4 regions of the Pseudomonas azotoformans genome follow, and region 4 is predicted to be linked to each of the others. Evidence: riboswitches for the same ligand, from Rfam matches in the RefSeq annotation. Region 4 holds a riboswitch; each other region holds the start of a gene.

What was found. Region 4 has a riboswitch for cobalamin ahead of cobW (cobalamin biosynthesis protein CobW). Riboswitches for the same ligand answer to the same signal wherever they lie in the genome.
Positions count from the first base shown of each region.
Region 1: linked by a shared signal. The riboswitch ahead of AYR47_RS17925 (TonB-dependent receptor plug domain-containing protein) and the one ahead of cobW (cobalamin biosynthesis protein CobW) in region 4 are both predicted to bind cobalamin.
Region 2: linked by a shared signal. The riboswitch ahead of AYR47_RS27665 (ABC transporter substrate-binding protein) and the one ahead of cobW (cobalamin biosynthesis protein CobW) in region 4 are both predicted to bind cobalamin.
Region 3: linked by a shared signal. The riboswitch ahead of cobO (cob(I)yrinic acid a,c-diamide adenosyltransferase) and the one ahead of cobW (cobalamin biosynthesis protein CobW) in region 4 are both predicted to bind cobalamin.

Region 1 covers NZ_CP014546.1:3,823,338-3,831,128, forward strand. The annotation lists partial or broken gene AYR47_RS17900 (transporter substrate-binding domain-containing protein) at 1-375, shown strand, start outside; gene AYR47_RS17905 (hypothetical protein) at 510-932, shown strand; gene dkgB (2,5-didehydrogluconate reductase DkgB) at 929-1,747, opposite strand; gene AYR47_RS17915 (ABC transporter substrate-binding protein) at 1,835-2,767, opposite strand; gene AYR47_RS17920 ((2Fe-2S) ferredoxin domain-containing protein) at 2,764-3,123, opposite strand; gene AYR47_RS17925 (TonB-dependent receptor plug domain-containing protein) at 3,123-5,051, opposite strand; cobalamin riboswitch at 5,143-5,347, opposite strand; gene AYR47_RS17930 (carboxymuconolactone decarboxylase family protein) at 5,461-5,856, shown strand; gene AYR47_RS17935 (PP2C family protein-serine/threonine phosphatase) at 5,863-6,678, opposite strand; gene AYR47_RS17940 (serine/threonine-protein kinase) at 6,675-7,791, opposite strand, start outside.
Region 2 covers NZ_CP014546.1:6,024,800-6,032,590, reverse strand. The annotation lists gene AYR47_RS27690 (transporter substrate-binding domain-containing protein) at 1-704, shown strand, start outside; gene AYR47_RS27685 (EAL domain-containing response regulator) at 815-2,023, shown strand; gene AYR47_RS27680 (hypothetical protein) at 2,020-2,340, shown strand; gene AYR47_RS27675 (ABC transporter ATP-binding protein) at 2,337-3,101, opposite strand; gene AYR47_RS27670 (FecCD family ABC transporter permease) at 3,098-4,102, opposite strand; gene AYR47_RS27665 (ABC transporter substrate-binding protein) at 4,099-5,109, opposite strand; cobalamin riboswitch at 5,217-5,411, opposite strand; gene AYR47_RS27660 (hypothetical protein) at 5,515-5,958, shown strand; gene AYR47_RS27655 (DNA/RNA non-specific endonuclease) at 5,968-6,894, opposite strand; gene AYR47_RS27650 (M4 family metallopeptidase) at 7,023-7,791, shown strand, end outside.
Region 3 covers NZ_CP014546.1:6,344,029-6,351,819, reverse strand. The annotation lists gene AYR47_RS29175 (DUF2066 domain-containing protein) at 1-700, shown strand, start outside; gene AYR47_RS29170 (AI-2E family transporter) at 733-1,806, shown strand; gene hda (DnaA regulatory inactivator Hda) at 2,010-2,714, shown strand; gene AYR47_RS29160 (C40 family peptidase) at 2,928-3,557, shown strand; gene AYR47_RS33085 (hypothetical protein) at 3,593-3,811, opposite strand; partial or broken gene AYR47_RS29155 (C40 family peptidase) at 3,783-4,239, shown strand; cobalamin riboswitch at 4,336-4,586, shown strand; gene cobO (cob(I)yrinic acid a,c-diamide adenosyltransferase) at 4,666-5,277, shown strand; gene AYR47_RS29145 (cobyrinate a,c-diamide synthase) at 5,274-6,581, shown strand; gene bluB (5,6-dimethylbenzimidazole synthase) at 6,578-7,228, shown strand; gene cbiB (adenosylcobinamide-phosphate synthase CbiB) at 7,225-7,791, shown strand, end outside.
Region 4 covers NZ_CP014546.1:4,356,701-4,364,491, reverse strand. The annotation lists gene cobN (cobaltochelatase subunit CobN) at 1-2,864, opposite strand, end outside; gene cobW (cobalamin biosynthesis protein CobW) at 2,868-3,929, opposite strand; cobalamin riboswitch at 4,023-4,223, opposite strand; cobalamin riboswitch at 4,339-4,541, shown strand; gene AYR47_RS20180 (CbtB domain-containing protein) at 4,638-4,826, shown strand; gene AYR47_RS20175 (CbtA family protein) at 4,838-5,542, shown strand; gene AYR47_RS20170 (cobalamin biosynthesis protein) at 5,539-5,931, shown strand; gene cobM (precorrin-4 C(11)-methyltransferase) at 6,001-6,747, shown strand; gene nfuA (Fe-S biogenesis protein NfuA) at 6,811-7,395, opposite strand.

The DNA.
Region 1 (7,791 bases), 530 kb from region 4:
TCGCGCACCGCGGCACCGGTGGTGGTGGAGGCCGTGCCGGTATGTGACTTGAGTACCCTGGTCGCACTGACAGGCGATGATACTGCCGGGCTCAATGAGTTGCTGGCGCCATTGATCGGTAGCCTCGCAGAGGACCGCTTGCTGCTATCGACGCTGCAAGAACACGCGGACTTTGGCAAGTTGCATGACTTGGCTCATCGCGTTAAAGGTGGGGCGCGCATGGTCAAGGCGCCGGCGCTGATCGCGTGTTGTGAAACGCTGGAGGGTGTGTGTGAAAGCCGGGACCGTCATGCATTGGCGGCGTCGGTTGAAGCCATTGGCCACGCCATTGATAGCTTGCATCACAGCCTGAGCGCCCGCATCAAGCAGGCTTGACTGAAGTGGATGGCCATTCGGTGGATTTGGGAGAGTTCCTACATGGAACAGGAACAAACCTGATTTTGTCTTCGGGTTATGTCTGGAAAATGGGCCCCGCTCACTGACGAGCGCTGCCTGCCCAGGGGTTCGCCATGCCAAACAAAGCACTGACCATCCTGATTGCCGATGAACAACACCTGCAACGCCTGTACATCGAGAAGATGCTCAACCGATTGGGATATTTCCGGATTGTACCGGTGGAAACCTTTGAAGAGGTCCAGTTGCTCACCGCCATCCCCGCCCGGCCTTTTGATGTGCTGATCATCAATGCGGGGCTGACGGCCCACGCTTGCGGGCCTCAACCCCAGGCGCACCACGTGCTGGTCTACGATCACCTGGACCTGAGCGCCCGCGCCGACGCAACGCCGGCAGTGCTGGTGCGGCTACCCGGCGTGCCTGACAACGTCAACCTCGAACACATCATGGACATCATCGACCCACCCGCAGCCACTGCTGGCCTGCGGGTGTTGCCGTGGTTGCGGGAGTTAGCCCAAGCACCAGCAGCCGGGATTTAATCCCATTTTGGTGCGATACCCTTGGGGCTGGTCAGGCGATGGCCGCGTTCCAGTTCGGCAATCTGTGCCATGTCGGCAGCGCTCAAGGTCAGTTGCAGGGCCTGGAGGTTACTTTCCAGGTTGGCGCGCTTGGTCGAGGACGGAATGACCGCGTAACCCGATTGCATGGCCCAGGCCAGTGTCACTTGCGCCGGGGTCGCCTGATGGCGTTCGGCGATTTGCTGGATCACCGGGTCCTTGAGCACTTCGCCGTAGGCCAGGGTCATGTAGGACGTGATCTGGATACCGTTGGCGGTGGCGAAGTCCACGACCTGGCGGTTTTGCAGGTAGGGGTGCAGTTCGACCTGGTTGGTGGCGATGTTTTCGGCCCCAACGGCGGCAATCGCCTGCTTCATCAGGTCGATGGTGAAGTTGGAAATGCCGATCTGGCGGGTCAGGCCCAGGCGCTTGGCTTCCAGCAACTGGCCCATGAATTCGGCGACAGGCACCTTGTCTTCCGGCGAGGGCCAGTGAATCAGGGTCAAGTCCAGGTAGTCGGTCTTCAGTTTGCGCAGGCTTTCTTTCAGGCTTGGAATCAGCTGGCCTTCGGCGAAGTTGGCGATCCAGATCTTGCTGGTGATGAACAGCTCATCACGCGGGATGCCACTGTCGGCAATCGCCTGGCCGACATCGGCTTCGTTCTCGTAGATCTGAGCGGTGTCGATGACGCGGTAGCCCAGCTCCAGACCGGTACTGACCGAATCGATCACCACCTGGCCTTGCAGGCGGAAGGTGCCGAGGCCGAAGGCCGGGACATTTTGCGTTGGGGTAGACATCAGTAACTCCTGAAGGGGGATGAACAATGGAGTCGAGTATCCGCCCGTCGTTCCTTCGGAAAAACCGCCGAATCCGAAAAGGACTCTTTACCGCAGGTCACGAATCGCCAGCGCCTTGAACCGCTGTGCCAATGACAGAACCACCTGGCCGCTGCCCATGTTGGGCACCACATGGGTAAAGGGAATGTCGATCATGCGGTTCTCGCGCACGGCGCGCAGCTTGGAGAGTACCGGGTCGGTGGTCAGCAACTGCCGCTTGCGGCTGGCCGGTGACCACAGCGCATCGGCCAGCAGGATCACGTCCGGGTCCTTGGCCAGCAGGGTTTCATTGCTGACGGTCACCCGTGACAACGGGATATCGGCCAGTATATTGCGTGCACCGGAGGCCATCAGCAGGGTGGTGACAAAACCCCGTTGGCCTTCGCTATCGAGTCCACCCACTTCACTGTCCAGGTAAAACACCGACAGCGGACGGGCATCACCCATCAGGCCATGGGCGCGCGCCAGGTCAGCATCCAACGCGTCGCTGAGCATTTGAGCGCGTTGGGTTTTGTGCAACAGGGCGCCGAGGGTAAACAAGTCCTGACGGATATGCCCAAAGTAATCCAGCGAGTGACCCGCGCAGGCGGACTCCAGCAGGTACGACGCCACCCCGTTGTTCGCTAGTCCCGTACGTGAGGTCACGCCATCGCCAAAGGCACTGGCGAAACCGCCGACTACCAGGTCTGGGCGCTGCGCATACAGCACTTCACTGGACGGGTATTTCGCCGCGATGACCGGCACGTCAAAGTACTCGCCGTGCCGGTGCGTAATGCCGTTGTCGTCCAGGTACGCGACACCTGCCAGCGAAGGCCCGGCATCCAACGCCAGCAGCAAATCGGCGGCGTGCTGGTTGAGTGCCACGATGCGCGACGGTGGTGAAGGAGGCACGCTCCAGTCCTGGGCGCAGTTGCGATAACTGTCTGCCAGCGCCGGTGTGCAGTAGAGCAGGGCGCTCAACCATAGCCATGGCTGTTTCATGGGGCGTCCTTGATCAGCAGGTCTTGCACCACATCGCCGCCCACCAGGTGCACATCCACCAGGCGCAGCACTTCGGCCTTGTTGTGCACGCCATACCAGCAACGCTCGGGATACACCGTGAGCACCGGTCCGAGGTTGCACGGGAACTGGCAATGGGTGCGCGTCAGCAGCACGCCACCGGGCACTTCGATGTGCTCATGTTCCAGCAGTCGGCGGCGCAGGGTTTTCCACAGTTGCAAGGCGCCGCGCTGCGTACAGCGTGGGCCGGTGCACAGGAATACATGGCGGGCGTGGTCCGGTATGCGGGACCAGTCGGGATGGAAGTCCACCCCGTCGATTTTGGTGATCTCAGTCATCAGAAGCGATACGTGTAACGCACCTCGGATGTGAACGGGCGGCCGAGGTTGTCGACGTTGCTGGCGCGGCTGGTGACGTAGTCGCGGTCGAACAAGTTTTCCACCAGCAGGCTCAGGCGGTGTTGGTGGGCGGCGTCGAGGTAGCGATAGGCATCGGCGTCTACCACGGAGTAGTGGCCGTATTCGACGTTTTTCGAGCTGGTGATGTCGCGAATGTAGCGGATCGCAGTACCTGCGCCCCATAAGCGGTTTTCCGATTCGAAACCGATCCGTGAACGGGCAAAGAAACTCGGAATGTCGTTGATGGTGACGCCGGTGCGGGACTCGGTGAGGTTGCGCGTCATGTCGGCCTGCAGGCTCCACTGGTCGTTGAGCGCGAGCTTGGCGTCGGCCTCGAAGCCACGCATCTGGAGCTGGCCCTGGCCGTTGACCCATTGCACATCGTCGAGCGTGATCAAGTCAGTGATTTTGCGTTTGAACAGCGTGACGCTGGCGCTGAAGTCGCGCTCGCCCAGCAGTCCCTTGTAGTCGATCCCCAGTTCGGCGTTGCGGCTTTTCTCCGGCTTGAGATTGCGGTTACCGATCTCGTCGCCCGGCTCGTTGACGAACAGCTGTTCGGCGTTGGGCAGTTTGTAGGCCGTACCGTATTGGCCACGCAGGGCCCAGTGGTCGTTGAGATCATAGAGCGAGGTGAGCATGCCGACGGTGGCACTGTCGCCGCCGCTCATGGCTTCATGCCGCACGCCCACGCTGGGGTGCCAGTTGGGCAGCGCGTCGATCTGCGGTCGCAGTTGCGTATACAGCGCGTGGGCCTGGGCCTTGTTGTCGTCGATCACCAGTACATCGTCCTGGCCCTTGAACCACTGGTTGTCGCTGCCCACCACCAGCACATGGCCGCCTGGCAACTCGGCCTTGCCCTCGGCTTGTACACCCCAGTCAGTGAAGCCCCAGTAGTCGTTGTTGTTACGTACCTTACGACCCCCGTCGGCGGTGTTGTCGATCCGCGTGTAGCGTGTGTCCCAGTCGTTGATATGACCCTTGATGAAATAACTCAGGCGCTCGTTGATCGCCTGTTCGAAAGTCGCCGTGGCGATCTGTTGCACACGGTCGTTGGTGGTCTTGTAGTTGTTCACCGGCCGTGCGAAATCAAGGTTGGCATCGGCATATTGGTAGAACAGTTCCAGGCGCGAGTCATCGCCAAACGCCTGGGTGGCCTTGGCGCCGAAGGTGGTCACTTCGTACGAGCGCTTTTTGTCGCTGACGCGGCCGCTGTAGTCGCTGTTGCGAAACGGCTGGTAGCCCTCGGAGGCGTTGCGGCTGACATACGCCAGCAGGCCAAGGTCGCCCCAGCCGTTGGTGAAGATCTTCTCCACCCGCGCATCGCCGGTGGTGCCGCCGAAGGTATCGACTCCCAGGTTCACTTCACCGGACGCCTCGCGGGTCTGCGGGCTGCGCGTGACGATGTTGATGACCCCCGACACCGCCTGGGTGCCGAACAACAGGCTCTGGCCGCCCTTGAGCACTTCGATACGCTCGATGGCGTTGGCTGGCAGCGTGTCGAGGTAGAGGCCGCCATACAGACGGTTGTTCAGGCGCACGCCGTCGAGCAGGATCAATGTGTCATCGTTGCGCCCGCCCAGCAGGGAATAGGTGCCGTAGTCGAACGGGCCGTTTTTCGGCGCCACATACAGGCCGGGGATGAACATCTGCATCACCCGCGTCACGTCGGCGGCGGGGCCGGCGCGTTCGATCTGTTCGCGGGTGACGATCTCCACTTTGCTGCCGTACTGGGCCATGGCGGCGACGGTGGTGGATTCCACGGAAGGGGCGGAGACGATCTGCTGGTTGAGCACCAGGGTGTTGTCGTCGGCCAGCAACAGGGGGCTGAACAGCGAGCCGAACAAAGGGATCAGGGAACGTCGAATCATAGTCTTCTCGAAAGTATCTTCGCAGAAGCACGCAGGAGAAGGCATCGCGCACACGCCGATACCGGCCCATGCCCGCCCACCGCAGGAGTTTGCCTAACAGAAATTCCAGGCCGGTCTCCGGGCTCTCGCGTATGGAACCCTTCACCTTCCCATGGCACGCAGGCCACAGTGGTGTGTCGAAGGGGTCACGCGAATACCGTTGCGGGGGCAGCACCGGACTGGCTCAAAAGAGCGTACCGGTTTCCCGTTTCACCCCAAGCACGGCGGCAGGGGGCACCTGAAACAGGCCGGCATCTGAACATTCGCATGACCGTTCGTCAACTCCGTCATTCAGGATTCACCGGCTTCACTTGCCAGCAATGGGGCGGCGCGGTATTCCAGAACACTCACCCTCCGCCTTGGACATCCCATGACTCAACACCTCACCGAATACGCCGATGCCAGCCCAGAAGTGCGCGCGGTCTATGACGACATCATGCACACGCGCCAGGTCGATCGGGTCAACAACTTCTGGAAGTGCCTGGCCGCCCACCCACCGACCCTGCGCCGGACCTGGGAAAGCCTCAAGGAAATCATGGCGCCGGGGGCATTGGATCCACTGACCAAGGAACTGCTCTATGTGGCTGTCAGCGTGACCAATAATTGCCCGTATTGCATCGCCTCCCACACGGCAGCAGCGCGCAAGGCGGGGATGACCGACGAGATGTTCGGCGAGTTGCAAGCGGTGGTCGGCATGGCCAACGAAACCAACCGCCTGGCCACCGGCTATCGCGTGCCGGTGGATGAGGCGTTCAAGTTGCCATAAGGCGATTCAGCCGTCGAACCAGGCGAGCAGCACCGTGACATTGTCGCGCCCGGCGTATTCGCGGGTGAGGTGGATCAGCCGTTGGCAGGCAGTCTCCAGCGTGTCGCGGCTGGCAGCGGCGAGTACCTGAGCCATTTCCTGGTGCGGAACGCAACCGTGCAGGCCGTCACTGCAGAGCATCAGCAGGTCGTTGCGCTTCACGGGTTGCACGCGTACTTGCGGTTCTACCCGCGGCCCCGGGCCGATAGCTTGCAACAGCAGATTGCGTGCCGGTAAACGGTCGACTTTGCCGGCCTCAAGGGCTTGCTGATACCAGGTCTGGTCGCGGGTCAGCAGGCTCAGTTCGCCGTCGCGGTAGCGGTACAAACGACTGTCACCCACATGAAACAGCAACAGTGGCCCATCGGCATGCGGGCGCCATGCTCCTGTGAGTGTGGTGCCCATGCCGCTGCCTTCGCTCATCTGGCGTGCCACGTTTTTCTGGTAGACGCACTGGTTCACCTGATCGATGGCGTTGTGCAGGCGACTGGCGGCTTGCATGTCCGGGTCCGACCAGGTGGCGTCCGGGTCGCTGCCGTCGTTCAGTGGGTCGACACGGTGGGCGTTGAGCGCCTGGCGCAAACTGATCAGGGCTTCGGCACTGGCCAGGGCGCCGGCTTCATGGCCGCCCATGCCGTCAGCCACGGCAAACAGCCCGAGGCTGGGCTCCACCAGAAAGTTATCTTCGTTGCTCTGGCGCACCGTGCCGACATCGCTGGCCCCATAGGCGACCGCGCAGGCCAGGCGATGGGGCCCGCAGGCGCTGAGGGGAGAGTCGATCATGGCAGGGGCTCAAAGCTGTTGAGGAACGCCAGGCGCTGGGCCTCGCTCTCGATAGACTCGGCCAACCGTTGCACAAAGGGTTGGCGCAGTGAGGTTGCACGCAAGGCGCGACTGACCACGATGCGGGCGATGGGACCAATCAGCACCGCCAGCCGGCGTTCGGCCATGTGTGCGAAGTCGGGGTCGACTGGCGTATGGATCACCTCGGTGGTCGGAACAATCGCGGTGGGTTCAGTCACGACCTCGGGCGCGGCAGTCGGCGGGTTGAGGCGTTGGAACAGCGACTGGCTGGCGCTGGTGAACTGCTCACGGCCGCGCTCCGACGGAATATGCGGCAACAATGCGGCGCAGATACCCTCGAAGTCATCGGCGCCATTGAGGCTCTTGCGCACCAGGAAGCGTGCAAGCGGGCCGATCTGGTGGGACAGCAGCGACTCCAGCTCAGGCATCACGGCCAACTTCCACGGCATGAGGGTTTCCACGGCTTCGGTCGCTAACGGTGTCACGCCGCTGCTCAAGGGTTGGTTGGGAAGCATCAGCACGGTGCGATCATCGTCGATATCGGCGCTGGTCCAACTGCCGGTGGTGGTTCCGAGCAGCGCTTCAAGGTCATCCAGAAAGGCGTGCGCCGAGGGATAGCGGTCGGCCGGGCGCTTGGCCAGGGCGCGGACGATCACACTGTCCAACGCCGGGTCGAGGGCCAGGTTCAAGCTCGACGGTGCTACCGGCGTCTGGTTGAGAATCTGCTGCATAACCATGGTGGCCGAGCCGGAAAACGGTCGCTCGCCAGTGAGCAGTTGGTACAGCACGATCCCAGCGGAAAACACGTCGGAGCGACCGTCGATCAATTCGCCGCAAAACTGTTCCGGCGACATGTAGCTGGGGGTGCCGATCATCGAGCCGGTCTGGGTGAGCGTGGAGGAGTCCAGGCGTGCGACGCCGAAGTCGGTGACCTTGACGTGGTTGTCGGCGGTGATCAGCAGGTTGGCCGGCTTGATATCGCGGTGCACCACACCCTTGGAGTGCGCGTACTCCAGGGCCAACAGCAACTGGCGCATCCAGCCGAGGCTGTGGCTGAGGTCACGGGGTGTCTGGGCGGCGAGCAGGGTGTTG
Region 2 (7,791 bases), 1.7 Mb from region 4:
TGTTGTTGTCGGAGCAACTGGGTTACCTGGGCCACCGGGTCACCGATGCCGAGGACGGCGCCCACGGCCTGCGGGCTTGGCGCAACGAGCTGTTCGATGTGGTCATCACCGACTGCAATATGCCGATCATGAATGGCTACGCGTTGGCGCGGGCGATTCGCGCCGAAGAGGCCGCGCGCGGCTTGCATCGCGGTCTGGTGCTGGGGTTTACCGCCAATGCCTTGGCCGAAGAGAAGGCGCGCTGCGTCGAGGCGGGCATGGACGACTGCCTGTTCAAGCCCATTAGCCTCAAGGACCTGGGTGCACGCTTGGCGCAAGTCAAACCCCAGGCGGTGGTTCAACCCGACGCGCGGGCCGACATGCCACCGTTGGAAGACATCGACATCAGCAGCCTGGAGCAACTGGCCCGTGGCGACCAGGCGTCGGTCAAGCGCCTGCTGGGCGACCTGGCCGTGAGCAATGACGGCGACATGGCCAAGCTCATGCGCTTGTTTACCCAGCACGATGTGCAAGGGCTCGCTGACCTGGCCCACCGGGTCAAGGGCGGTGCGCGGATTATCAGCGCCGCCGGCTTGATCCACGCGTGCGAGGCCCTTGAGTCGGCGGCCCAAGGGCTGGACGCGGCGGCGCTGACGGCGGCCGTGGATACCTTGCAACAGTCGATGGAGCACTTGGCGGAGCAGTTGGAGGATTACCTGGCGTGAGGTGTGGGCGTTCTTGGGAAATTTCCTACAAGCGTAGAGACGTTTCCTAGGTCCACTTAGGCCAAGTCGCGAAACAATGGGGCACTTCTCTACAGACGAGTCCCGCCCTCATGACCTTTGCGCTACGTGTCCTGGTATTGGAAGACCATGCTTTCCAGCGCTCCGTTGCCGTCAAAATGCTTGAACACTTGGGCTGCGCCACGGTGTTCGAAGCTGCGGACGGTGCCCAGGCCCTGGCCCTGCTGGACCGCGAAGGCCCGGTGGACATCGCGCTCTGTGACTTGCAGATGGAAGGCATGGACGGCGTTGAGTTCATCCAGCGCGTCGGCGCCAGCGGGCAGGTCGGGTCGATCATCATCAGCAGCTCGTTGTCGCCGGACTTGCGCCGTGCGGTGCGCCAGATCGTCTCGTTGCTGGGGCTGGAGTTCCTCGGGGATGTGGAAAAACCTTTGCAGGCGGGGGCGCTGGAAGCATTGCTAAAAAAGCAGTTGCATGCCCGGCCTATCGCAGCCTGCCCACCCGATGACGCACCCGCGTGTGCCACCGAAGCCCAGATGCGCCGAGCGCTGGCCGAGGAGCAATTGCAGGCGTATTACCAACCCAAGTTCAACCTGCGCAGCGGCGCCGTGTGCGGGGTAGAAGTGTTGGCACGCTGGGAGCATCCGACGCGAGGCATCGTGTCGCCCGCCGTGTTTTTGCCAGCGCTGGAACGCCACGGTTTGCTGGATGAGGGCTTGTACCTGCAGATGCACCAGGCCTTGGCTGTGCACGAACACGCCAGGTGCCAAGGCAGCCTGTTGAACATGGCGTTCAACCTGAGCGCCAGCCAGTTGGCCAATCGCGAGCTGGCCGGCAACATCAAGCAGATCCTGCAGAGTCACAGTGTGGCGGGCAGCCATGTCACCTTTGAAATCACCGAAAGCGGCCTGCTCGAAACCCCGAATGTCAGCCTGGAAAGCCTGGTGCGCCTGCGGATGATGGGGTGTCGCTTGTCGATCGATGACTTCGGCGCCGGGTTTTCCTCGATGCAGCGCCTGTGTCAGTTGCCCTTCAATGAAATCAAGCTGGATGCGGAGTTTGTACGCAACCTCAAGCATGAGCCGCGCTGCCTGGCGGTGATCGGCAGCACGTTGGCCTTGGGTGAGGCGCTGGACATGTCGGTGGTGATCGAAGGCATCGAAACGGCTGAGCAACACCGCGCATTGCTGGCGCTGGGCTGCACCCTCGGCCAAGGCTATTGGCATGCACGGCCCATGAGCGGCAGCGATCTGCTGGGCTGGTTGCATCACTCGGCTGCGGCCGTCGGGAGCCGGTCATGATCAACAAGGGCTTGCGCGTGATGATTGCCGACACCCAGCACGAACGGCGCCTGCGCCTGGAGCGTGACTTCAACCACCAGGGCTATTACGCCATTGCGCCGGTGTCGAGCCTGGACGAGCTGACGACGCTGCTCGGCTGTGGCGACCGTGCATTTGACCTGGTACTGATCAACGCCAACCTCGGCCGTGAGGTCGGCTTCAATCTCAAGGCGTTTTGCCAGGACCATCCGCTGATCCGCCAGGCGCTGATCTATCAGGTGCCCGAGTTGTTCGTGACCTTGTCACGTCACACCCAGCGTTCGCTTCAAGAGGCTTAGTTCGGGCGTAAACGCAGTATCTGTGCGCCATCGAACGGGTCTGTCAGGTAGTGTGCCTGTACGCCGAACGTCTCTTGCAAACGCTGCGGCGTCAGCACGTCCAGTGGTTTACCCAGTGCCACCAACTGCCCGTGATCCAGCACCGCCAGCCGATCGCAGGTCAGCGCCTGGTTCAGATCATGCAGGGCAATCAAGGTGGTGACGGGCAACCCTTGCACCCCCTTCAAAATGCCCAGCTGATGCTGGATATCCAGGTGATTGGTCGGCTCATCCAGCAACAGGATCTGCGGCCGTTGCGCCAACGCACGGGCGATGTGCACGCGCTGGCGCTCACCGCCCGAGAGGCTGCGCCAGGCGCGGTGGCTCAGGTGGGTGGCGTCGACGTCGTGCAGGGCCTGGTTGACGATGGCGTCGTCCTCCGGTGACCACGGGCTCAGCGCCGACAACCACGGTGTGCGGCCCAGCGCCACGGCGTCGAACACGCGGATGGCGTCGTCGGTGTCGGCCTGCTGTTCCACCACCGCCAGTTGTTGCGCGATGGCGCGGCGCGACAGCTTGCCCAGGCGCTGGCCGCCCAGCAGCACTTCGCCGGACGCTGGCGTGCGCAGCCCGGCGAGCAACTTGAGCAAGGTGGATTTGCCGGAGCCGTTCGGCCCGACGATACCGAGGGTTTCGCCCGGCTGAACGTCCAGATGAATGTCGCTCAGCAACTGCGCCTCGCGCACTTTGAAACCCAATCCTGTGCAGCTCAGCACGGTCATCGCGCATTCCTCCGACCAATGAGGATCAGCGCAAACACCGGCGCACCGACCAGCGCCGTGACCACGCCGACCGGAATCACCTGGCCCTTGATCAAGGTGCGCGACAACACATCCGCCGCAATCAAGAACAACGCGCCACCCAACGCACTGGCCGGCAGCAAGCGCGAATGCCCGGTGCCAAGCAACAGGCGCACGGCGTGGGGAATCACCAGCCCCACAAACCCGATGGAGCCGACAATCGACACCATCACCGCCGTCACCAACGCCGCGCAGCCCACCAGCACGAACTGCACCCGGCGCACCGGAATACCGAGGGACGCCGCCGAGTCGCTGCCGAAGGTAAACGCATCCAGGGCGCGACGGTGCCACAGGCACACCGCCAAGCCTGCGACCGCCACCGGCACCGCCAGCCACACCGAAGGCCAGCGCACGCCACTGAGGTTACCGAGCAACCAGAACATGATGCCGCGTGCCTGCTCGGAACTGGCGGATTTGGTGATCAGGAACGCGGTGAGCGCATTGAACAGCTGCGACCCGGCAATGCCCGCCAGGATGATCTGGCCGGTGCCACTGGCCGAACCGCTGGCGCGCGCGAGCAGGATCACCAGCGCAAACGCGGCCATGGCGCCGACAAACGCGCCCGCCGACAACGAGATCAAACCGCCGCCCACGCCCATCAACGCCACCAGCACCGCGCCGGTCGAGGCGCCGGCGCTGATGCCCAACAGGTACGGATCGGCCAGCGGGTTGCGCAACAGCGATTGCAATATCACGCCGCAGGTCGCCAGCCCAGCACCACACGCGGCGGCGACCAGGGTACGGGTGAGGCGGTAGTTCCACACCACGCCTTCGTCGATGGGGTCGAGCACGTAGCCGGCCGCCCACAGTTTGTTGGCGAGGACTTGAAGTACCACCTGCGGCGAGATGGCGGTTTCGCCGATGGCGACGCCAGCCAATACAGCAGCCAGCAGCAGGGCCAGGGCGAGTAGGGTTCGGATCATTTGGACAGGTCGTAGCCGTCGATGGCCGTGGCCAGTTGTTCAAGCCCGTCGAACGTACGGATGCTGGCTTGCAGCGCCAGCGCGTCGAGGATGATGATGCGGTTGTTTTTCACCGCGTCCATGTTGCGGGTCACCGGGTCGCTGCGCAGGAAGGCGAGTTTCTTTTCATGGTCATCGGCGGGGTAGCGGCGGCGGTCCATGCGCGCGATCACCAGCACGGTCGGGTTGGCCTTGGCGAGGGTTTCCCAGCCGACGGCGGGCCACTCTTCGTCCGACTGCACGACGTTATGCAAACCGAGGGTTTCCAGCATGAATTGCGGAATGCCCTTGTGGCCGGCCACATAGGGGTCGCTGGTCATCTCGGAACTGGAGAACCACACCAACGCGCTGGCTTGCTTGAGGCCCTTGCTTTGCACGGTGGCAACGGATTTGGCCAGGCGCGCCTTGAGTTCGTCGTTCAACTGTTGGCCACGCGCCTGCACGTCGAAGATCTCGGCGAGTTGGCTGATGCTTTTATAGATCGTCTCGATGCGGAACGGCTCCAGCCGCGTGCCGTCGGCGCCCACCAGGTTGTCCTTGCCTTCGCAGTCGGAGGGCAGCAGGTAGGTGGGAATTTTCAGTTCATGGAATTGCTCGCGGGTGCCGACCACGCCTTGCGGCCCGACCACCCATTCCAGCTCGGCGGCCACCAGCTGCGGGCGCTTGGCGATCACCGCTTCGAAGCTCGGCTCGTTGTTGGCCAGGCGCTCAATGCCATCGTTCTGCGCCTTGTACTGCGGCAATACGCTGTTGAACCACAGCGAAGTGCCGACTACTTTGTCGCCCACGCCCAGGGCGTAGAGCATTTCGGTGGCGGCCTGGCCGATGGTCACGCTGCGGGCCGGGGCTTGCTGAAAGGTTAGGGTGCTGCCGCAGTTTTCCACGGTCAGCGGGTAGTGGGTGGGCGCGGCTTGGGCCAGGGCACAGAAACCCAGGCCGGTAAGCAGGGCGGTAACGCGTGGCAGCATGGGGCTATCTCCGAGTGAAGCGTGCGTGCCGTTCGGAAATACACCCTTGAACGCTGCGATAGGATAGAGGCAGGCAAGAATGTCCTTCCCGGACACCCCGCCGGTTAGTCATTGAGCTTGGGCCGGCAGGTCTCCTGACTGATGCGTCGTCGCCAGGCTCCGGCCTTCCCGGACAAGGTCCAGTGGCATCATGGAGCAGGCTCAGCACCTACAGTTGCGGGGGCAGTTCCGATTGACGCGGGTGTACCGCGCTTCGGATTCCCTATTAGTCCCGTTTGGGAACCGGCGCGGTATGGTAGTCGATCACGCGGTTGAACGGGAGGTCGTGCACTCAACGGTAGCTCTCTGGCGGTGAGGCTCCTATGATGCGCAGCCCATGGATCGCTTTATCACAAGGAATACACCGTGAAATCAGTTATCGCGCTCGTCCTTATCGCCACCCTGGCCGGTTGTGCCACTCAGGGTAAATCTGAAAAGCAGATTCTCGACGAGGCCTCCACTGCCTATGTCAAGTCGATGCCCGCCGACTCAGACAAACTGCGCTTGCACACGATGAGCATCCCTAAAAGTGGGATGTTCGGCGACACCCTGGCGATTTCCCTGGCCGGTGACCAAAACGCGGCCAGCCTCAGGAGCGAATTGCTGAATACCAAGCGCTTGGGCGATGTGTTCTTTTTGATCATGGGGGCCGGCACCCCGGTTGATGTTGCCGTGATCGGTAAAGCCGTCGAAGGGCAGGATTTGAAGGGTTTGCAGATCTACTACTCGGGCACCGACGCACAGAAAGATCAGGTGCGTGCGGCGGTCGAGAAGTCGCAGGCGCAGTTTCATTACATCAGTGCGCAATGAGGGCGAGGGTCATAGGCGAATGTCTTCAGGCCCTCGTATCAGCGCTTCAATCCGCGTGCCGGTGGCGCGCTCTTCGTTGCTGAAGCCGTCGTAGTCGGCCAGGTTGCCGAAGCGCAGGCCGGTCAGGCGCTCTATCTGGATCACGCTGCGCTGGTAGGTCCTGAGCTGGCCGAACACCAGGTCGAGTTGGCCCAGCTCGCGGCTCTGGTCAATCATGTAGGCACTCGCGCTAGGCTTGCCGTTGTCGCTGAGGTAAGCGACCACTTTCCAGAACGCCTTGGGGATCTGTACGCCTCGGTACATTCGGTCGTCGTCGGCGAACACCGGGCCGGTAAACACCGTGGCGCGGGCTTTCCAGCGTTGGGTGTTATCGAGGATGTAGTCTTCGAGCTCCAGCCAGGTCTTCTGGTTGAACCCGCTCATCTGCGGCGAGCAGTTGGTGAAATGGAAGGTGTCGAGGTTGGCGGCTTGCGCCTCGTCGCCCCAGTTGGGGTCTTGCCGGCGGACCAGGTGGCCGCGATCCAGGCCATTGCTGGCATACAGCGCTTCGCCCACCTGCGCATCGATGGGTAAGCGGCCGTCATAGGCCCAGGCGTCGTTGCTGCGAATGATGTCGACGTGCTGACCACCATCGATGTTGACGCCCACATACAGCGCAAGCCGCTTGGCGCGTGACATCGTGATCGAGAAGTGCGTGTAGTCCAGGCGCTTCTGTGCATCCTCCGCCAAGGCCTCTTCCACCGTGGGCCAGGGCACCCCGAAGCTGCCGAGAAAGTCCTCGGCGTAGCCGCGCCGGCCCTTCAAGTCTTTGGCGGGGGTGACGCGTGGCGTCGCCGCCCGTGCCTCCAACAACGTGGGGCTCGGTGCGATCAACGGGCGCAGGTCAGCGAGCCTGGGGCGGTATGCAAGGTCGATTTTGGTTTTACGTGCTGGCATCGGTCAGTCCTCCTTGGATAAACACGACTGCAACATAGGTTAATGACAATTGATGACATGCGTTAACCCCTGGGGACTATCCTGAATCGATGACCCGAACGTTTTCACCTGCCAGCTGGAGCCAGCCCATGTGTGTTCGTCAGCCGCATCGCCATCCGATTTTCTGCCTGATCCCGCCCTATATGCTCGACCAGATCGCGCGCAACGGCGACAAAGCGCAACGTGAGGTCGCCTTGCGCACCCGCGCCAAAGACACAACCTTCCGCTCGTTGCGCATGGTCGCCGAACCTGCCAAAGGACCGGCGCACATGGCCCTGGCCATGGGCGCCGATAAGCGCCGCTCGATCTACAGCGCCGAGGGCACCGACAGCCTGCCGGGCACGCTGGTGCGTGGTGAGGGGCAGCCCGCAAGCGGTGATGCCGCGGTGGACGAAGCCTACGAGGGCTTGGGCGCCACCTTCGATTTTTTCGACCAGGTCTTTGATCGCAACTCCATCGACGACGCCGGTATGGCGCTGGACGCCACGGTGCATTTTGGCCAGAACTACAATAATGCCTTCTGGAACTCGACCCAGATGGTGTTTGGCGATGGGGATGCGCAGTTGTTCAACCGCTTCACGGTGGCGCTTGACGTAATTGGCCATGAGTTGGCCCATGGCGTCACCGAGGACGAGGCCAAGCTGATGTATTTCAATCAGTCCGGAGCGCTGAACGAGTCGCTGTCGGATGTGTTCGGCTCGCTCATCAAGCAATATGCCTTGAAGCAAAGCGCGCAAGACGCTGATTGGCTGATCGGCAAAGGACTGTTCACCAAAAAGATCAAAGGCACCGCCCTGCGCTCGATGAAAGCCCCCGGCACGGCGTTTGACGACAAACTGCTGGGCAAGGACCCTCAGC
Region 3 (7,791 bases), 2.0 Mb from region 4:
GGGCAGCAATCGGCCGTCGATCCTCGGCTGGTGGCTGAACGACTCCACCGAAGGCAGCAGCCTGGTGGGTGATGGTCAGACTGTCGCCCAAGCGCTGCGCCGTGCCGCGCAGCACCGGGGCTTGCCGTTGCGCTTGCCCCTGGGCGACCTGGATGAGCAAGTGGTCGCCACCGCACCGAACCTGGAAAGTGCTGACGCCACACCGCTGCGCGACGCTTCTGAGCGTTATGGCGCCGACGCCTTGCTGGCCGTGCATGCTCGCCAGGAAGGCAGCCAATGGCAAGCCAAATGGCGTCTGTGGCTGGGTGACAAGAGCGAGCAGGGCACCGCGCAAGGGGCCGACACCGGCGCTGTGGCCGACGCGGTGATGCTGGCGGTCAGCCAGAAATTGGCGCCGCGCTTTGCGGTCAAGCCTGGCGTGAGCACCGAACAATTACTGGAAGTGCAGGGCATGACCCTGGAGCGTTATGCCGCGCTGGGTCATCTGCTTGAGCCTTTTGGCGGTCAGCCACAGCTCGTGGACGGCAATCGCATCGTGTACCGCGTCAATGGCAGTGCCGATCAATTACGTACCCAGTTGAGCCTGGCCAAGTTGCAGGAAATTCCAGCAGGTGAAGTGCCGGTCCAGCAACCCGTAGTGGATGGCACTCAGCCTGCGATTGCGCCCGAACCTCAGGCGCAACTGCGTTTTCGTTGGTAGCAGTTTTCTTCTTTATATAGATGGAGTGGTTTATGGCGGATACGCGTCGTTGGGTGTGGCTTGGCGGGATTGTCCTGCTGTGCGTTTTTGTGTTCCTGCTGCATTCGATCCTGACGCCGTTCCTGGTCGCGTTGCTGCTGGCCTATCTGTTCGATCCGGTGGTGGATCGCCTGGAGAAGGCCGGGTTGTCGCGGACTTGGGGCGTGGTGGCGGTATTCGCCCTGTTTACCCTGATCATCACGGCGTTGGTGCTGGTGCTGGTGCCGATGCTCGCCAAGCAACTGTTCCGCCTGTATGAGCTGGCGCCGCAGATGCTCGACTGGCTGCAACACACGGCGATGCCGTGGGCTCAGGCCAAGTTGGGGTTGGCGGATGGTTTCTGGAAGTTCGACAAGGTCAAGGCGGCTATCAGCGAGCATATGGGCCAGACCACCGATATCGTCGGTGTGGTCCTCAGCCAGGCGACGGCCTCCAGCCTGGCGTTGATCGGCTGGTTGACCAACCTGGTGCTGATCCCGGTGGTGGCGTTCTACCTGCTGCGCGACTGGGACATCATGATGGCCAAGATTCGCAGCCTGCTGCCGCGCAATCGTGAGGAGCGCATCGTGTCTCTGGCCGAGGAGTGTCATGAAGTGCTCGGCGCATTCGTGCGGGGGCAGTTGCTGGTGATGTTGGCACTGGGGATTATCTACGCCGCTGGCTTGATGGCCATCGGCCTGGAGCTGGGCCTGTTGATCGGCCTGATCGCCGGTCTCGCCGCCATCGTGCCTTATATGGGCTTTGTGATTGGTATCGGTGCGGCGTTGGTGGCGGGGTTGTTCCAGTTTGGCGGTGACCTGTACCCGATGCTGGGGATCGTGGCGGTGTTTATGGTCGGCCAGGCCTTGGAAGGCATGGTGCTAACGCCGTTGCTGGTGGGTGATCGGATCGGCCTGCATCCGGTGGCGGTGATCTTTGCGATCCTGGCGGGCGGTGAGTTGTTCGGCTTCACTGGCATTCTGCTCGCGCTGCCGGTGGCGGCGGTGATCATGGTGCTGGTGCGCCATGTACACGATTTGTATAAGGATTCGGAGGTGTACACGGGGGTTGAAGACCCCGATCTGTAATCCCTCTGTAACAAACCCGGCCCAGGCCGGGTTTGTTGTTTCTGGAGCCGGTGCGTCAAACAATCTGCGTAAATCCAACAAGTTAACGCAAACCTTTGATTTTGCTTGGGGTCTGTTGCATTGTGCGCCCGGCGTCACGGGTATAAACTTTGCAAACTTTACACAGAGGCCACTAACGGTTCGTTTGGAGCCGTTCAGTCAGCATGAAACCGATTCAGCTGCCCTTGGGTGTGCGTCTGCGTGACGACGCCACCTTTATCAACTATTACCCAGGCGCCAATGCCGCTGCACTCGGCTATGTCGAGCGGCTCTGCGAAGCCGACGCCGGGTGGACCGAAAGCCTGATCTATCTGTGGGGCAAGCACGGCGTAGGGCGTACCCACCTGTTGCAGGCCGCGTGCCTGCGGTTCGAGCAGATGGGCGAGCCAGCGGTTTACCTGCCCCTGGCGGAGTTGATGGACCGCGGTATCGGCATCTTCGACCATCTTGAGCAGTACGAGCTGGTGTGCCTGGACGATCTGCAAGCCATCGCCGGCAAGGCGGAGTGGGAAGAGGCGCTGTTCCACCTGTTCAACCGCTTGCGTGACAGCGGTCGGCGCCTGCTGATTGCTGCGTCCACCTCGCCACGCGAGTTACCGATCAAGCTGGCCGACCTCAAGTCGCGCATGACCCTGGCACTGATCTTCCAGATGCGCCCGCTGTCCGACGAAGACAAATTGCGTGCCTTGCAATTGCGTGCCTCCCGTCGCGGCCTGCACCTCACCGACGAGGTGGGGCATTTCATCCTCACCCGCGGCACGCGCAGCATGAGCGCGTTGTTCGACCTGCTTGAACAGCTCGACCAAGCCTCGTTGCAGGCCCAGCGCAAGCTGACCATTCCCTTCCTGAAAGAAACCCTCGGCTGGTAGCCGGCCTGCTGTTTTCGCGGCTTTCGGCAAATTCCAGGCGCCAGAAAACCTGCGTTTGAGCCGGTTTAGCTACGCAAAAGGCAGATATAGGGTGTTAAGGGCTTAGATGTCATAGTCCAAACAAGAAGTCACATAGATCACGATTGAATTTGCAAATCGATGTGATAGAGGGCATAGTCTCGTCTTCTTTACATATCAGCCACGGTCGTGCCCATGCTAAATCGCTTCGCACCCCTCGTGCCCCTCGCACTCGTTACCCTGTTGTTTGGTTGCGCCTCCCACCCTCAACAGGTGGCAGAACAGCAAAAACCACAGGTTCAAAATCAGGCAAAATTCGTTGCTGCACAGTCTGCTTCTGTTTATGAAGAAGAGCTGGCAACGGAAAAAGAACTGGCCAATTTCAATGGCAGCAAGCCTTACCAGCTGCCCGTTCTGGCCGACAGCATCCTCGAACGCGGCATGTCCCTGATCGGTACCCGTTACCGTTTCGGCGGCACCTCTGAAGCCGGTTTCGACTGCAGCGGTTTCATCGGCTACCTGTTCCGCGAAGAAGCTGGCATGAACCTGCCACGCTCCACCCGCGAAATGATCAACGTGGATGCACCGTTGGTCGCACGCAACAACCTCAAGCCCGGTGATCTGCTTTTCTTCAGTACAGCGGGTCGTGGTCGTGTAAGCCATGCCGGTATCTACCTGGGCGATAACCAGTTTATCCACTCCAGCAGCCGTCGCAGTGGCGGTGTCCGGGTCGATAACCTGGGTGACAGCTACTGGAGCAAAACCTTCATCGAAGCCAAGCGCGCACTCGCCATGGCCCCGACGACGGTAACCGCTAGCAAGTAAACTTAAAGTGATACTTGAAGTTTGACGTGTAAGCGCTAGAATCCCTGGACATTGTTGTAATCTGTTCGCGCGAGCTTTGCTTGCGCGTTCTGGTTTTCAGCGTTCGGCAGCGAAAGCCGCATCCAGACCAGGATTGTTCTGCCCATGTCGACCTCGGCCCGCCTGATCCTTATTCTTTGCGCCGCGCTGCTCAGCGCCTGCGCAAGCCGCCCGCCGCCCGCGCCTGTGGCCGTCAAGCCCAAGCCGGTGTTCAACTACTCCACCCAGAATTTCTCGCCTGCGGCCGAAGATGTGCTCTTCCGCGCGCTGGGGCCTGGTCGGCACGCCTTATCGTTGGGGTGGCAACACACCGGACTCCGGGTTTGATTGCAGCGGCCTGATCGGGTTTGTCTTCCGCGATGCTGCCGGCATCTCCCTGCCGCGTACCACCCGCGAACTGATCGTGATGCGCGCCCAGGATGTCAGCGAGCAGAATCTGCAGACCGGCGACTTGTTGTTCTTCGCTACAGGCGGCGGTTCACAGGTCAGCCACGCCGGGATCTACGTCGGCGAAGGCCGCTTTGTGCATGCACCGCAAACCGGCGGTACGGTGAAGCTGGACACCTTGTCCAAGGCGTATTGGCAGAATGCCTACCTGAGTGCCAAGCGCGTGTTGCCGGGCAACCTGGCGCGTAATCCGTAAGAAGCAGCGGCAAGTTTCAAGCTTCAAGCTGCAAGGAGGGGATACCTGCTTGCAGCTATCTGCTTGAAGCTTGCAGCTCGCCCCTCAACCTACTACCCTTCGCCGCTTGTTCCAGGTGCTCTGTGACCCATGGGTCGACGGAGTGAAACAGGGAAGCCGGTGAGTGAGCGCACTTGTACACAGTGTCGCCGCGATTCCGGCGCTGCCCCCGCAACGGTAAATGAGTCAAGACGCTGCCTTTTGCCACTGTATCGCTCGCGATATGGGAAGGCGCAGCGTCGGTCTGCGCCTCTATAAGGCGCGCGCCACTCATGAGCCCGGAGACCGGCCTGCAACATCCAACAGCATCACGGTGGGCGATGCTTGGCTGTCTGTTTTTTCTTTTTCCTGCCCGCCGTTTTTGTTCAGCCCCAACGGAGAGCTGCCATGACCGATTCCCCCGACCGCGACGAACGCCACCTGGCGCGCATGCTGCGCAAAAAAGCCGTGATCGATGAACGCATCGCCAATTCCCCCAACGAGTGCGGCCTGCTGCTGGTGTTGACCGGCAACGGCAAAGGCAAGAGCAGCTCCGCGTTCGGCATGCTGGCCCGTGCCATGGGCCACGGCATGCAGTGCGGTGTGGTGCAGTTCATCAAGGGGCGCAACAGTACGGGTGAAGAGTTGTTCTTCCGCCGTTTCCCCGAGCAAGTACGTTTCCACGTCATGGGCGAAGGCTTCACCTGGGAAACCCAGGATCGCCAGCGCGACATCGCCGCCGCCGAAGCCGCCTGGGCGGTTTCCCGCGAGTTGCTGCAGGACCCTTCCATCGGCCTGGTCGTACTGGATGAGCTGAACATCGCCCTCAAGCATGGCTACCTCGACCTGGACCAGGTACTCAGCGACCTGCAAGCCCGCCCGCCGATGCAACACGTGGTGGTCACCGGCCGTGGCGCCAAGCCTGAACTGATCGAAATGGGCGACACCGTCACCGAAATGGGCATGCTCAAGCACGCGTTCCAGGCCGGTATCAAGGCACAGAAGGGCGTCGAACTTTGAATCAGCCCCGTCATTGCCCGGCCGTCCTGATCGCCGCACCGGCGTCCGGCCAGGGCAAAACCACCGTCACCGCCGCATTGGCCCGCTTGCACCGCAACCTGGGGCGCAAGGTGCGCGTGTTCAAATGCGGCCCGGACTTCCTCGACCCGATGATCCACGAACGCGCCAGCGGTGCACCGGTGTATCAATTGGATATGTGGATGGTGGGCGAGCAGGAAAGTCGCCGCTTGCTGTGGGAAGCGGCGGGGGAGGCGGACCTGATCCTGATCGAAGGCGTGATGGGTCTGTTCGACGGCACGCCGTCCAGCGCCGACCTGGCGCGACACTTTGGTGTGCCGGTGCTTGGTGTGATCGACGGCACCGCCATGGCCCAGACCTTTGGCGCGTTAGCCCTGGGTCTGGCGCTTTATCAGCCGGACTTGCCGTTCGCCGGCGTGCTGGCCAACCGCGTCGGCACCCTGCGCCATGCACAATTGCTTGAAGGCAGCCTTACCGAAGGCCTGCGTTGGTACGGCGCGTTGTCTCGCGAGACCAGTATCGAGCTGCCTAGCCGTCACCTGGGTTTGGTGCAGGCAAGCGAACTGAATGACCTTGATGTACGCCTGGATGCCGCCGCTCAAGCGCTGGGCAGCAGTTGCGAAGTCGCCTTGCCGCCGCCGGTCACCTTTGCCGCGCCTGAAGTGATCGACGCCGAGCCACTGCTTAACGGCGTGCGCATCGCCGTGGCCCGCGACGAAGCCTTCGCGTTCACCTACGGCGCCAGCCTTGACCTGTTGCGGGCAATGGGCGCTGAGCTGAAGTTCTTCTCGCCGATCCACGATCTCCAATTGCCGGACGCCGATAGCCTCTACCTGCCCGGTGGTTACCCGGAACTGCACCACCAGGCACTGTCGCAAAATACCCCGATGCTCGACGCCATCCGCGCTCATCATGCCGCCGGCAAACCGCTGCTCGCCGAATGCGGCGGCATGCTCTACCTGCTGGACTCGCTGACCGATGTCGACGGCACTCGCGCCGAACTGGTCGGCCTGCTGCAAGGCGATGCGGTGATGCAGAAGAAGCTCGCGGCCTTGGCGCTGCAAAATGTCGAATTGCCCGAAGGCACACTGCGCGGCCATACCTATCACCACTCGCTGACCACCACCGAATGGCAGCCGATTGCCCGTGGCCTGAGCCCCAATGGCGGGCGCGGTGCCGAGGCGGTTTATCGGCAGGGGCGGATGACGGCGTCCTACGTACACTTCTATTTCCCCTCGAATCCCCAGGCGGTGGCCGCATTGTTCGCGCCCGATCCAGCACTATGAGCGACAACGCCTTCCCCCAGGCCGACCGCGACGCCGTCTACCGCGCCATCGCCGAACGCCGCGACATGCGCCACTTCAGCGGCGGCACTGTCGCCCCCGAATTGCTGCACCGCCTGCTCCAGGCCGCGCACCAGGCACCCAGTGTCGGCCTGATGCAGCCCTGGCGTTTTATCCGCATCAGCGACCGCCAACTGCGTAGTCAGATTCAACAGTTGGTGGAAGAAGAACGCGTACGCACCGCCGAAGCCCTGGGCGAGCGTTCCGACGAGTTCATGAAGCTCAAGGTCGAAGGCATTCACGACTGCGCCGAAGTGCTGGTAGCGGCGTTGATGGATGATCGTGAGCGGCACATCTTTGGGCGGCGCACCTTGCCGGAAATGGACATGGCGTCATTGTCCTGTGCTATCCAGAATCTGTGGCTGGCGGCCCGTGTCGAAGGGCTGGGCATGGGCTGGGTCTCGCTGTTCGAGCCCCAGGCCCTGGCCGATCTGCTGGGCTTGCCGCCCGGCGCGAAACCGTTGGCCGTGCTGTGCCTGGGGCCGGTGGCCGAGTTCTACCCGGCACCGATGTTGCAACTCGAGGGCTGGACCGAGCCCCGGCCGCTGAGTGACATGTTGTATGAGAATGGGTGGGGAGTGAGTCAATGAGTGTGGCCTTGCTGTGTGTCGCTGCAGTCGCGCTGGATGCGCTGCTGGGCGAACCCAGGCGCTGGCATCCGCTGGTGGCGTTCGGCAATTTCGCCGGGCGCATCGAGCAACGTTTCAATACCGGTGGTCGCGGCTGGCGCAGCCATGGCGTGACCGCGTGGTTTATCGCTGTGGTGCCGCTGACCCTGCTGGCCACGGCGTTGTCCTGGGCGCCGTATATCGGCTGGGTATTGGAGATCCTGGCGTTGTACTGCGCCCTTGGCATGCGCAGTCTCGGTGAACATGTGATCCCGGTGGCCCAGGCCTTGCGCAGTGATGACCTCGAGGAAGCACGCAAGCGCGTGAGCTACCTGGTGAGCCGTCAGACCAGTGAGCTGGACCGCACCGAAGTCGCCCGCGCCGCCACCGAGTCGGTGCTGGAAAACGGCAGCGATGCGGTGTTTGCTGCGATTTTCTGGTTTGTCGTCGCGGGTGTGCCGGGCGTGGTGCTTTACCGCCTGAGCAACACCCTCGACGCCATGTGGGGCTATCGCAACGAACGTTTCGAGCGTTTCGGCTGGGCG
Region 4 (7,791 bases):
GTCACGTCAACGCGCGGACGGTCCAACAGGCTGATCGGCAGGATCTCGAAATCATCCACCCGCTGGCTGCCGGTCGCCCACACCGGGCGCACGCCCATCAGGGCCATGGCTTGGGCGATATCGTCGCCGCCGGTGCGCATGGTGGCGGTGCCCCATATCGACAGGCCGAGCTGGCGCAGGTGGTCGCCGTGGTCTTGCAAATGCCGCTCAAGAATCAGGTTGGCGGACTGGAAGCCGATGCGCCAGGCCGTGGTGGTCGGCAGGTTGCGCACGTCGACGGTGAAAAAGTTGCGCCCCGTTGGCAGTACGTCCAAACGCCCGCGACTCGGTGCGCCACTCGGGCCTGCCGGCACAAAACGGCCGCTAAGGGCATCCAGCAACCCACGTATTTCCGCAGGGCCACAAGCATCCAGACGCGGCGCAACCACCACGCGCAGGCTTTCGATAACGGCCTTCACGTCCTCCCAACCGGGTTCTTCCAGCTGTTCAAGCGGCCCTTCCAATGCTTGCTCGATCAATCGCGCCGCGTAAAGCTCCAGGCGTTCGCGGGTATCGCCAGCGGTGCGCCACAACTGCGGATCGATCTTCTGCAACACCAGCGGTCGACGCCCAGTCCAAGGCTCGGCCAACGCACAGTCCAGCGGGTCGAACCCCAACTCAAAGGCCTTGGCCAGCACGCGCAGCAGGCTTGATTGCGGGCCACGGCCGTCGCCACGCGGGATGCGCAGCAAGGCCAGCAAGGTGTCGATACGCAAGCGCCCTGTGGGCGACTCACCAAAGATATGCAGGCCATCGCGGATCTGCGACTCTTTCAAGTCGCATAGGTAAGTGTCCAGGCGCGGCAGCCACACGGCAGCGTCGGCGTCGCTCCCCAGCTCAAGTTCCTGGTCGATGCGGGTTTCGCGCACCAGCTTGAGGATGTCTTTCTGCAACTCCAGGGCGCGTCGCGGATCGAGCAGTTGCGCTTCGTAATATTCGTCGGCCAACAGCTCAAGGTTACGCAGCGGCCCGTAGGTTTCGGCACGGGTCAGCGGCGGCATCAGGTGATCGATGATCACCGCCTGGGTGCGGCGCTTGGCCTGAGCGCCCTCGCCCGGATCGTTGACGATAAAGGGGTAGATATTCGGCAACGGCCCCAGCAGCGCATCAGGCCAGCAGTGTTCCGACAGGCCGACGCCCTTGCCCGGCAACCATTCAAGGTTGCCGTGCTTGCCCACGTGGATCACACCATGGGCACCGTAGGTGTGGCGCAGCCAGAAATAGAATGCCAGGTAGCCGTGGGGCGGCACCAGGTCCGGGTCGTGGTAGACGGCGCTCGCGTCCACCTGATAACCCCGCGCTGGCTGGATACCAACGAACGTCAGGCCCAGGCGCAAACCAGCAATCATCAGGCGGCCGTCACGGAACATCGGGTCGTTATGGGGCGTGCCCCAGCGATCCAGCACGGCCTGGCGATTGGCCTCGGGCAAGCGACTGAACATCGCTTCGTAGTCATCCATGCCCAGGCTTTGATGGCAGGGCCGTAGATCGAGGCTGTCGAGGTCGTTGGTGACACCGCCGAGCAAATCGTGGATCAGCGCAGTGCCGCTTTCCGGCAGCGCATCCGGCACCGGATAACCCTCAGCGTGCAAGGCGCGCAGGATATTCAGCGCCGCTGCCGGCGTATCCAGGCCAACACCATTGCCGATACGCCCATCGCGGGTCGGGTAGTTGGCGAGGATCAGCGCGATGCGTTTGTCGGCATTCGGCACTCGCGCCAGTTCGACCCAGCGGCGCGCCAATTCAGCGACAAAATCCATGCGCTCGGGCGCTGCGCGATAGCACACCACGTCCGACTGACTGCGCTCGCTACGCCACGCCAAATCCTTGAAGCTGATCGGCCGGCTGATGATGCGCCCGTCCAACTCCGGCAAAGCAATGTGCATCGCCAAGTCGCGGGGGCCGAGGCCTTGGTCGCTGGCTTCCCAGCCGGGCTGGTTGTCCTGGGCGCAGATCGCTTGGATCACCGGGATATTGCGGCGAAACGGGCGCAAATGCGGTGCTTCCGGACTGGATTGGGCGAAACCGGTGGTATTGAGAATCACCGCCGCGCCCACCTCATCCAGCAGGTCCTCGACCACCGCCAGGCAGCCGGGTTCTTTCAAGCTGGCCACCGCCATCGGCAACGGGTTGAGGCCCGCGGCCTGCAAACGCTGGCAGAACACATCAATAAAACCGGTATTCGCCGCCTGCAAATGAGAACGGTAGAACAGCACCGCCGCCACCGGCCACTCGGCATTCCAGTCGGCCTGCCAATCATTCAGCCGGGCGTTGGCGTGGCGCGGATGATAAATCGCCGTGCGCGGCAGGGTTTGCGGCTCGGCCCAGGCGTAGTCACGGCCCAGGTAAGCGCTGGCCAGGCAGCGATAAAAATCCAGTGCATTGCCCAGACCGCCCTGGCGCAGGAAGTGCCAGAGGCGATCACGCGCTTCGGCGCCGACGGTGCTCAGGCCACTGAGTTCCGGGTCCGGGCGATCATCCCCCGGCACCAGGATCAGTTGAACGCCCTGCTCGGCCAATTCCACCAGACGCTCGATGCCGTAACGCCAATAACCGATACCGCCATGCAACGAAATCAGGATGACCTTGGCGTGGCGCAGCACCTCATCGACATACAGATCGACCGAGGCATGGTTCTGCACCTGCATCGGGTTGGCCAGGCGAAAGCTGGGGTAGTCGTCCGGCAACTGCTGCGCTGCTTCGGCCAGCAGCGCCAGGCTGGAATCGCCGCTGCACAGGATCACCAGGTCAGCGGGGGTTTGTCCAAGGTCGGCAATATTGTCGTCCGAGACGAAACCACCGGGCTGGGTCCTGAGCAGGTGCATGGGTTAAACGCTGAGGGCAGCGCGCAGTTGCGCTTCGAGGCCCGCCGCGTCAAGGTCCTGGCCGATCAGCACCAGACGCGTGATGCGCGCTTCGTCAGCGCCCCAGGCACGGTCGAAGTGCTTGTCGAAACGCGTTCCCACGCCCTGGATCAGCAGGCGCATCGGTTTGTTCGGGATCGCGGCGAAACCTTTGACGCGCAGGATGCCGTGTTGCACCACCAACTGGGTCAGGGCGTCGAGCAACAGTGCTTCGTCGGCTTGCGGCAGATCGATGGAAATGGAGTCGAAGGCATCGTGATCGTGATCGTCTTCACCTTCGTGATGATGATCGTGATGGCTGTGGCGACCGTCGATGTGCTCTTCGGAGCCCGCACCCAGGCCGATCAATACATCCAGGGGCAAGCGGCCGCTGCTGGCCTCGATGATCTTCACCGCTGGCGGCAGTTCTTCCGCGACTTCCAGGCGCACGCGGGCCAGGTCTTCAGGGCTGATCAGGTCGGATTTGTTGAGGATAACGAGGTCGGCGCTGGCCAGTTGGTCGGCGAACAGCTCGTGCAGGGGTGATTCGTGGTCCAGGTTCGGGTCGAGCTTGCGCTGGGCATCCACTTGGTCCGGGAACGCAGCAAAGGTGCCGGCGGCTACCGCCGGGCTGTCGACCACGGTGATCACGGCGTCCACGGTGCAGGCGCTGCGGATTTCCGGCCACTGGAAGGCTTGAACCAGCGGTTTTGGCAGGGCCAGGCCGGAGGTTTCGATGAGAATGTGATCGAGGTCACCGCGACGGGCCACCAATTCGCGCATCACTGGGAAGAACTCTTCCTGCACGGTGCAGCACAGGCAGCCGTTCGCCAGCTCGTAGACGCGGCCGTTGGCTTCTTCTTCGGTGCAGCCGATGGAACACTGCTTGAGGATTTCACCGTCGATACCCAGTTCGCCGAATTCGTTGACGATCACCGCAATGCGGCGGCCCTGGGCGTTGTCGAGCATGTGGCGCAACAAAGTGGTCTTGCCCGAGCCGAGGAAGCCGGTGACGATGGTGACGGGGAGTTTGGCCAGTGTTTTCATCGGATGCCCTTGGGGGCGGGCATATGGGACGATAGGCCCTGCGACAGTGCGCAGCAGCGGATTTCGTCACCGGATCACCCCGCCCGGTTGAAGTAGAAAATCGATTGCGAGGCAGGTCTCCTGGCTTGGGGCGTGCGGGTCTTGCGACCGGCGCTGGCTGCGCCTTCCCGCCGGTTTGGCAGTGGCGTGGCAGTCAGCTGAACCCTTTACAGTTGCGGGGGCAGCCGCGGCTTGGACCGCGTTCCCTTCTTAGCTTCGGCCTGGGGCTGAAGAACCTCGAGGGTGCAAGGCTACGCAGTGCTTGGGGGATGGTCAATGATGGGGTTGGGTAGATATCCGTTTCTGCGGTAACGGATACGCCCCACCCAAAAGCACAACCCAATTGACTCCCCTCCCACCCCCATGCTCTCCTACACATCTTGTTTCGGGTGCCCTTCACAGGGTGAAACGGGAAACCGGTGCGTCATAGCGATATGACCAGTCCGGTGCTGCCCCCGCAACGGTAAGCGAGCGAAGCGTCAGATCCACTGTGCCTACGGCATGGGAAGGCGATGCTTAATAGGCGCAATGCCCCTCGCAAGCCCGGAGACCGGCCCGAAAAAATCAGATAACAAACCCGCGGTGGGCGGGCGCTGTTCAAACCCTGCGTGCCCGGCTCGCGGGGTTTTCATGCGCTCGTTTCACCCTGACACCTGAAAGGGACGCGCCATGTCGATCATCAGCAGCACCTCGCACTCCGCCAGCAGCACCTCGACCCTGAGCCAACGCCTGACCGCCGCCATCGGCGCGTCGATCCTCGGCGCGTGCCTGGTGTATTTCGCCGGCTTCTCGCACATCGAGGCCGTGCACAACGCGGCCCACGATACCCGCCACAGCGCCGCGTTCCCGTGCCACTGAGACCTGCCGACATGATCAAGCGTATCGCGCAAACCGCAGGCTTCACCGGCCTGCTGGCTGCCCTGCTGCTGACCCTGCTGCAAAGCTTTTGGGTCGCCCCGCTGATTCTGCAGGCGGAAACCTTCGAAAAAGCCCCGGCCGCCACCGAAATGGCCCACGAACACGCCGAAGGCGCTGCCGCCCACACCCATGACGCTGAAGCCTGGGAGCCGGAAGATGGCTGGCAGCGCGTGCTGTCCACCACGGGCGGCAACCTAGTGGTCGCGGTCGGTTTTGCGCTGATGCTGGCCGGTCTCTACACGCTGCGTGCGCCAACCCGCACCGCCCAAGGCCTGCTGTGGGGCTTGGCCGGCTACGCAACCTTCGTGCTGGCACCGACGATGGGCCTGCCGCCTGAGCTGCCGGGCACTGCCGCCGCCGACCTGGCGCTGCGCCAGACCTGGTGGATCGGCACTGCGGCGTCTACTGCTGCCGGCATCGCTTTGATCGTGTTTGGTCGCAACTGGCTGCTGAAAGTGCTGGGCGTGGCGATCCTGGCGGTCCCGCATGTGATCGGCGCGCCGCAACCGGAAGTGCATTCGATGCTCGCTCCGCAAGCCCTGGAAGCGCAGTTCAAGATCGCCTCGCAGTTGACCAACGTTGCCTTCTGGCTGGCCTTGGGCCTGATCAGCGCATGGCTGTTCCGCCGCAACCGTGACGACCAATACTCGGCATGACTTTTGTGGTTGGCCTGGGTTGCCAGCGGGGTTGTGATCTTCACACCTTGTTGGCGTTGTTCGATTCTGCCCTCGCCGAGGGCGGTATCGAGCGCCAGCGCATTGCTGCGCTCGCCAGTATCGACCGCAAACAACATGAAGCAGGACTAGCGGCATTGGCCGAGGTACTGAACCTGCCACTGCAGTTTTTCAGCGCTGAACAACTGGCGGAGTTTGAACACCGCCTGAGCCACAAATCCGACATCGCTTTTGCCCATACCGGCTGTTACGGCATAGCCGAAAGCGCCGCATTGGCCCTCGCTGAACAGCTCGCCGGCAGCCCTGCCCGCCTGTTGATCACTCGCCAAAAAACCACCCAGGCCACCTTCGCATTGGCGTGCGCCGGCTAAAATCCCGATAATTGCCGACCTCGATCATGAGCAACATTCATGCTCGCCCGTTTTTCAACAGGAATTACCATGACCGTCTACTTCATCGGCGCAGGCCCCGGCGACCCGGAATTGATCACCGTCAAAGGCCAGCGGCTGATCCGCAGCTGCCCGGTGATCATCTATGCCGGCTCGTTGGTGCCCGCGGCGGTTTTGGAAGGCCACTCGGCAGAAACGCTGGCCAACAGTGCCGAATTGCACCTGGAACAAATCATCGATCTGATCAAGACGGCCCACGCGAAGGGCCAGGATGTAGCGCGCGTCCATTCTGGGGACCCGAGCCTGTATGGCGCCATTGGCGAGCAGATCCGCCACATGCGGGAGCTGGGCATTCCCTTCCAGATCATTCCCGGCGTCACCGCCGTGGCTGCCTGCGCCGCCTTGCTGGAAACCGAGCTGACCCTGCCTGACATCGCCCAGAGCGTGATCCTTACTCGCTACGCCGACAAGACCCGCATGCCCGCCGGCGAGGATTTCGACAGCCTGGCCCGGCATGGCACCACCATGGCGATTCACCTGGGGGTCAATCACTTGGAGAAGATTGTCGCTGAACTGCTGCCGCATTACGGCGCGGACTGCCCGATTGCCGTGGTGCACCGGGCGACCTGGCCGGATCAGGATTGGGCGATGGGCACCTTGAGTGATATTGCCCAGAAGGTGTCGGCCAAGGGCTTTCGGCGCACGGCACTGATTGTGGTGGGCCGGGTGTTGGCGAGTGACAGCTTCAGCGAATCGTCGCTGTATCGCGCGGGCCATGCTCATTTGTACCGCCCCTGAAACGGGACATAAAAAAACGGCGCTCACGGGGCGCCGTTTTTTTGTTCGCAGCGAACACCTTACTCAGTAGTAGGCGTTTTCTTTCTGCGTGTGGTCGGTCACGTCACGTACGCCCTTGAGCTCTGGAATGCGCTCCAGCAAGGTGCGCTCAATGCCTTCGCGCAGGGTCACGTCCGCTTGGCCGCAGCCTTGGCAGCCGCCACCAAACTTCAACACCGCAATGCCGTCATCAACCACGTCGATCAGGCTGACCTGGCCGCCGTGGCTGGCAAGGCCGGGGTTGATTTCGGTCTGCAGGTAGTAGTTGATGCGCTCGTTCACCGGGCTGTCGGCGTTGACATTCGGCACCTTGGCGTTGGGCGCCTTGATGGTCAGCTGGCCGCCCATGCGGTCGGTGGCGTAGTCGACCACGGCGTCGTCGAGGAAGGCTTCGCTGAAGGCATCGATGTAGGCGGTGAAGCTTTTCAGCCCCAGGGCGGTGTCTTCAGGTTTCTCTTCCCCAGGCTTGCAGTAGGCGATGCAAGTCTCGGCGTATTGGGTGCCGGGCTGGGTGATAAAGACGCGGATGCCGATACCTGGGGTGTTCTGCTTGGACAGCAGGTCAGCCAGGTAATCGTGGGCGGCGTCGGTAATGGTTATGGCAGTCATGGAAACTCCTCACAGGCTTGCCGGCAGTTTACGCCAAAATATTACGTAGGTACAAAGTCCTAGTGTTTTTGTCGGGATAGGTTTGTTGGGGGGTGTACATATCCGTTATTTGGGTAACGGCTGATATTGGTTCCGCCCTTACAGCGGGTCACTTTGGAAAAGAGCCCCAAAGTAACCAAAGGGCTCTTACCCCAACACTCGGCACCTCGCCTAGGCTCGGTGTGCCCGTAATCCGACAGGGATTTGGGGGGCCGCCTAAGATCAAAATCAAAAGCAAAAGCACAGCGGCCTGACAGCCGGCTTCAGTGGTGTAGAGCAAAGGCAAGGGCAAACGCGGTCCCTTGTAGGAGCTGGCTTGCCTGCGATAGACGTTAACGATGACGCGGGTAACCAGAC